Linked DNA regions of Desulfosediminicola ganghwensis. The protein of the gene in region 2 interacts with the protein of the main gene of each other region in a pairwise test. Links are inferred from orthologs where the notes say so. Each region holds a gene or a part of one and is shown on either strand. Other genes may lie near its edges. The genes, in order: typA and rlmKL.

Region 1 (3,298 bases), 4.6 Mb from region 2 along the record:
ATGGCTTGACCAGGCTCATTTACTATTTTATGGGCGATCGTATTCACAAGGTTGATCAGGGAGAGTTGCAGGCAACAGGTGCCATTGTCAGGCCGCAAATTATTCGCAGAGTGACAGACTTCAATTATGGTTATCGTGGTGACTACCAGGCGCTGATCAAAGCACTTGTGCTGCATCAGGGCCGCAATATGCAGATTACCGAGGATATCCATAAGGTTGTACAGGAACAGGAGCCAGGCACGGTGCTGGTCGTTTCAGACCGGGTCAGCCATTGCGAACTCTTTGCCAGGCTGCTTGGTGAGCGGGGAGTGGGGGTAGAGCTGCTGACAGGTCAGATCGGGCCTGAGCGCAGGGCTGAGATAGTAGCAGCGGTGCAAAGAGGAGAGGTGCAGGTGCTTGTGGCGACCCTGCAACTCATCTCCGAAGGTTTTGACTGCCCGGGCTTGTCGACTCTTTTCCTGACCACTCCTATAACCTTCGAAGGCAGATTGCTGCAGGTGATCGGGCGGATTATGCGTCCCGCAGCCAACAAGCAGGCGAGGGTATTCGATTATGTGGACGAGGCGGTTTCAACCCTGAACCGTTCGGCAAATATCCGCAGAGCTGTTTTTCAGAATATGTGAAAAAAATGACCGCATAAAGGTCCGTCTGTGCGGAATAGTTTGCGTCCCGGTCTCAAATCGGGTATGTTCTGCATCTTTTTGCAATGTGCATAAAGTATTTTTTGCGCACAAAGCTGCCAACACAATCACTCCCGTTGCTTTTTTATTTTCAACTGCATGTGCAGTGCATATTGTTACCGGGTCCCGGTAGCGTCGACAGCCGGCAGGATCACTGAGGAAACACGATGGAACAGAGCAAAATACGTAATGTGGCAATTATCGCCCACGTTGACCACGGTAAAACCACCCTGGTTGACCAACTTTTCAAACAGTCCGGAATGTACCGAGATAATCAGCAGGTCTCGGAACGATTGATGGACTCCATGGATCTTGAACGTGAGCGTGGCATCACCATTACGTCCAAAAACGGTTCCTATGCCTTTGCTGATCACTGGATTAATATCATCGACACCCCCGGTCACGCCGATTTTGGCGGGCAGGTGGAGCGTGTATTGCGTATGGCAGACGGCGCGCTGCTGCTGGTTGATGCCCAGGAAGGCCCGATGCCTCAGACCTATTTCGTTCTGAAAAAGGCACTGGAGAACAATCTGCCTGTCATCGTGGTGATTAACAAGATAGACAAACCCGCAGCTCGCTGTGACTGGGTTGTCGATCAGGTGTTCGATCTTTTCGTAAAACTCAATGCGCCTGACGATATTCTTGATTTCCCTGTGGTTTATGCTTCTGCCAAAGAAGGATACAGCCTGTTCGAGCTCGGCGATGAGCGCGTGGACGGCGGCAATATGGACCCGATCTCCAGGATGGTCATAGACCATATCCCTGCTCCGGTGGGCGATGAAGGGGCCGAGTTGCAGATGCAGGTGGGTACCATCGACTATTCTCCGTACCTTGGACGTCTCGGTATTGGTAAGGTTGTAAACGGCAGGATGAAGATTAACCAACCCATTGCTGTTGCTCGCCGTGACGGTTCTATTAAGCCGATCCGTATATCCAAGATTTTTCGCTTCGAGCGTGATGAAAAGGTTGCGGTCGAAGAGGCTGGTGTAGGTGAGATTGTGGCCATTGCCGGTATGGAGGATGTAACCGTTGGTGTTACTTTTACCGACGCTGATAATCCTAAGCCGTTGCCATTGATCACCATTGATCCGCCGACTATCTCCATGAACTTTATCCCTAACGATTCTCCGTTTGCCGGTAAAGAGGGTAAGTTCGTTACTTCCCGTCATATCGAGGACCGTCTCAAGCGCGAGATTCTCGCTGACGTGGCATTGCAGTACGAGCCGCTGACCGATGCAGTTGGTTTTAAAGTGAGCGGTCGAGGTGAGCTGCATCTCTCTATTCTGATTGAGAAGATGCGTCGCGAAGATTATGAATTTCAGGTCACCCGCCCTCAGGTCATCATGCGTGAAGAGGACGGCAAGCTGATGGAGCCCTACGAGGAACTGACCATCGATGTGGACGAGGAATTCCAGGGTCCGGTTATCGAAAAGCTCGGCAAGCTGAGAGGTACCATAGAAGAGATGAGCACCAACAACGGCATGGTTCGTATGGTGTTTCACATTCCGACCCGCGGTTTGCTCGGTTATCGTTCCCAGTTCATGACCGATACCAAAGGAATGGGTATGATGGCCTATGTCTTCCATGAGTATGGCCCATATGCAGGTGATATCATCAACCGCGTCAACGGTGTGATGCTGGTAAAAGAGCCGTGCACTTCCGTAGCCTATGCGCTTTTTAACCTGCAGGATCGCGGTAAACTCTTTGTAGGAGCAGGCTTACCGCTTTATGCGGGGCAGATTATCGGTGAGAATGCTCGTCCCGCCGATATGGTGGTCAATCCCGGTAAGGGCAAGAAACTCACCAACGTCCGTGCTTCAGGTACCGACGATGCGGTTGTTCTCACCCCGGCGACCATTATGTCCCTTGAGGATTGCATTGCCTACATCAATGATGATGAACTGGTTGAGGTAACTCCCAAGTCGATCAGACTTCGCAAAAGGACGGGTACCAGAATCAAGATTTAAGGTGAAGACATGGACCTGCTTATCCTGCTGATATCCGGAGTAGTTGGAATTTCAACCTTCTTTCTTATCTCCAGAAAGTTCGGAAGCGACTGCATCCCCTGAGCCCTGCTCTATGGATCCGTCGGGGCGGGTCTGGTTGCTTTCATGATTCTGCAAACTCTGCTTAAATAAAAAAAGGTGCATCTGGAAATTTCCAGGTGCACCTTTTTTTTTCAACGTCCAACGTCCAACGTCCAACGTCCAACGTCCAACGTTCTATCTCTCTCCGTTTTTAAACCGATAATAATCAGCCAGAATCCTGGCGTGATCAAAGGCCAGTTCAGGCAGGTTGTCACGGTCGAAAAGTTCCGCCTTGCCCGCATCATCGCCAGCTACAGGTTGTCCGTCGGCCTGGACGATGAAAACCGTTGAGACGGTATGTTGGCGTGGATCGCGTTCCGGGTCCGAGTAGGTGCGAAATTGCGCTAGGCCACGTACCGCAAGTCCGGTTTCCTCTTCTGCTTCTCGTACTGCCGCTAGCTCAAAAGATTCGCCATAGTCTACGAAACCACCGGGGAGCGCCCAGCCATAAGGGGGATTCTTTCGTTCTATCAAGACGATTCTGTCGTCAACCTCAATGATGATATCTACGGTGGGCACAGGATTGCGGTA
Region 2 (3,241 bases):
CATCCTGGGCGGTTATCATGATAACCTTGCAGGCATCAAGCCCCGAGATACCATGTTTTTCTTCTATTTGACGGATATCATGAAGTGCTTTCTGACCATCCATGACCGGCATAACAATGTCCAGGCAGATGAGGTCATATGGCGAATTTTCGGCATAAGCCCTGGTAACCGCAGCAAGCGCCTCTTCACCGTTCGCAGCAACATGACAGACGCCGTACTCGGAGAGCAGGGCCGAGAGAAGTGATCGTGTCAGGAAGTCATCTTCAACGATAAGGATTTTCATAATATTCCAGTATCAAAACGGTCTGTGCGAGACGTTATAGTAAGTTTGATACCAGCCCATCGCGGAAATAAAAACCGCGATGGGCAACTGCTTAATTGTAGCACGATACTGGTCAACCAGGAAATTTAGATAGCCGTTGTTGCCGGGCCTTTCGGCGAATTATCCTCGTTTTCTAAACTCCCAGCATTTATGAATTTTCCTGTTTCGTGAAAAATCAAAGGGAATGGTGCTGTCACCTATATCATCAACCTGATACAGCTCTGTCATTTCCGGGTCGAGAGTAAATCTTCGATAATTCGTTGAAAAAATCAGCAGTCCGTCTTCCGACAATCGCTCCATACAGTTTGTCAGTAACTCCACATGATCCCTCTGCACGTCAAACACACGTTTATCTTTTTTGGTATTTGAAAAAGTTGGCGGATCGACGAAGATCAGGTCGTAGGTTCCCTGATCCTCTCGCAACCACTGCATGCAGTCTGCAGCAACAATCTTGTTTTTGCGGGTATCGAAACCGTTTAACGCCAGGTTCATTCGCGCCCAGTGCAGATAGTTGTTTGACAGATCAACGGTAACGGTCGACGCGGCACCCCCCGAGGCCGCCTGAACGGTCGCTGTGCCGGTATAACCAAACAGGTTCAGAAACCTTTTTGATTTGGCTATGGAATGAATTTTTGCCCGAACCGGTCTATGATCCAGGAAAATACCGGTGTCGAGATAATCGGTAAAATTGGCCAGGAGAAGACTCTCTCCCTCGCGCACCACGTGCATTTTCTTTCTGGCCGATTTTTTCTGGTACTGCTGCTTGCCCCGCTGTCGCTCACGGGTCTTGATAAAGACCCTGTCGGCACGAAGCCCAAGGGTTTCCCTGATAGCCCTCAAGGCGGTCTGGAATCGTGCGGATGAAAGCTTTTTGTCGACGCTCGACGGAGGTGCGTATTCCTGCACATGCACCCATTTTTCGTAAAGATCAACGCTTATATTAAACTCGGGCAGGTCACGGTCATACACCCGGAAACAGGTGATGTTTTCCTTTTCCGCCCACTTCAGCACCTTTTTCAGGTTCTTCTTCAGGCGATTTGCAAAATCGGCACCTTCACCCTCAGCCGGTTCAGGGTTGAACTGCCACCGAAAATCGACCGGTTCCCTCCCAGCTACAACAGTCGTAAGCAATCGGCATTGAAGCGAGCCGTTATAAAGGCGGTGCTTGTCATCCCACTTCAGTCCGAAACTATCAGTCAACTCCGGGTTGGCGATAAAGACGCCAAGCCTCCAGCCCTGGAACAAATCCTGCGCCTTATTGCCAATAGCCCGATAGAGCCAGGAAACCTCTTCGGCATCTGAGAGACGCTCACCAAAGGGCAGATTTGACAACAACATGCCTTTCTCCGAATCCACCGGAGGCTGCAGCAACGCCAACTCCTGCTGTTCGATATGAATTTTATCCTCAAGGCCGGCCTGAACCAGGTTTTTCCGAGCGGTTCGTACAGTCTGGATATCTGAATCGTAGCCGATAATCTGTGGCCACTCCTTCTGCAAGCCATCATCTTCACGGCCCATGGCTTCATCAACGAGCCTGTTCCAAAGCTTTCTATCGTGCTGCCGCCACCCCATAAAGCCAAAATAGTTACGCGACAAGCCCGGGGCGGAATCACCATACATAAGGGCAGCCTCAATCAACAGCGTCGCAGAACCACACATGGGGTCAATCAGCGGACCGCCCCCCCCATCAAGCCAGCCACTGAGCTTCACAATAGCGGCGCCGAGGTTTTCTTTAAGAGGTGCAATGCCTGTATCAACACGGTAACCCCGGCGATGGAGACTCTCGCCGGACAGGTCAATGGACAGCTCTGCAACATCTTCCCGTATGAGTAAGTGAACCCGGATTCCAGGTCTGCCGGTATCGACCGATGGACGCTCCCCGCACCGATCCCTGAACTGGTCCACAATGGCATCCTTAACCTTGAGCGAAGCATACTTGCTGTGGATCTGCAGGGCTTTTGCTGCAACTGTGCAATCAACAGCGAAGGTGGTGGAGCTTCCCATGTGCTCCTGCCAGTCAACGGAGAGCGCTCCCTCATAGACCGATTCTTCATTTTTCACATGAAATTCGGCGATCTTCAGGTAAACCCTGGAAGAATATCGTGACCAGAGACAGGCTCGATAACCGCTTTCGATCTCACCCCTCCAGGTAACGACACCTCTCCCCTCTACTATCTCGGAAGCACCAAAGTTTTCTATTTCTCCGGCCACCAGGGCTTCAGTTCCTGCTCCGCAGGTTGCTGCAAAAATCAACATAATTATCTACACGATAGTAAAATTAACATTCTGGATTTTCCTGAATTTCATTTATCCCTGGCCAGGTCCGTCACCCGATTTTCTATATCCAGTAACTCCAGGTTCAGGGCGTCAACAGACAGAAGTATCTCCTTCAGGGAAATAGACAGAGAGACCATAAACATGGCAAGTGCCAACACGAAAAGTATTTTACCGAAAAGTGTCCACCCGGCAAACAGAACAAACATACAGAAGATACACAGAAAAAGCCCGCCCACTGCACAGGCCTGCATATTTCTAATAAGGACAACCCTGCGCTTGAGGCTGACAATCTGTTTTAAAACAATTGCGTCCGATGTTGATCTATACCGCTCATGCAGGCTACGTATTCGCGCTCCGGTGGCGAGGAATCTGCTGGTGTAGGCAACCAGCAGAAAGGCAACGGCAGGAAACAACAGAGCGGGTGTGGTTAGGGTAATATCCATTATTTTCATTCTCCATGACTTCAATTCGTTTTCACAACATTATCACAGGCAGAGGGTGCTGTCTTGCACGCTGAAACAGTGAAACGCCGGATTCTCCCGGCCCTGCCTGCGGAGGTGGGCTCCCTGCAGTAAAAGCCATAGATATCCTATCAAATTTTCTTGACCTCGCCTCCATTACGGCTAGAATAACTCACCATAC

The links.
Region 1: the proteins of rlmKL (region 2) and typA interact in binary tests that used the Escherichia coli proteins (3 or more experiments, as listed by UniProt). The link is inferred for Desulfosediminicola ganghwensis from one-to-one orthologs.

The regions. Positions count from the first base shown.
Region 1 is NZ_CP050699.1:5,253,579-5,256,876, reverse strand. The notes cover bases 274-3,247. They hold typA (translational GTPase TypA), read left to right. Parts: upstream 274-847; coding sequence 848-2,647; downstream 2,648-3,247. Other genes in these bases: FCL45_RS22655 (NUDIX domain-containing protein), read right to left, coding at 2,903-3,247; FCL45_RS22660 (hypothetical protein), read right to left, coding at 2,699-2,863; FCL45_RS22670 (DEAD/DEAH box helicase), read left to right, coding at 274-623. Also shown: more of FCL45_RS22670, read left to right, coding at 1-273; more of FCL45_RS22655, read right to left, coding at 3,248-3,298. UniProt on the Escherichia coli protein: A 50S ribosomal subunit assembly protein with GTPase and nucleotide-independent chaperone activity, required for 50S subunit assembly at low temperatures, may also play a role in translation.
Region 2 is NZ_CP050699.1:694,997-698,237, forward strand. Bases 11-2,927 are described here. They hold rlmKL (bifunctional 23S rRNA (guanine(2069)-N(7))-methyltransferase RlmK/23S rRNA (guanine(2445)-N(2))-methyltransferase RlmL), read right to left. Parts: upstream 2,579-2,927; coding sequence 443-2,578; downstream 11-442. Other genes in these bases: FCL45_RS02965 (response regulator), read right to left, coding at 11-283; FCL45_RS02975 (DUF2721 domain-containing protein), read right to left, coding at 2,626-2,927. Also shown: more of FCL45_RS02965, read right to left, coding at 1-10; more of FCL45_RS02975, read right to left, coding at 2,928-3,042. UniProt on the Escherichia coli protein: Specifically methylates the guanine in position 2445 (m2G2445) and the guanine in position 2069 (m7G2069) of 23S rRNA. Methylation occurs before assembly of 23S rRNA into 50S subunits.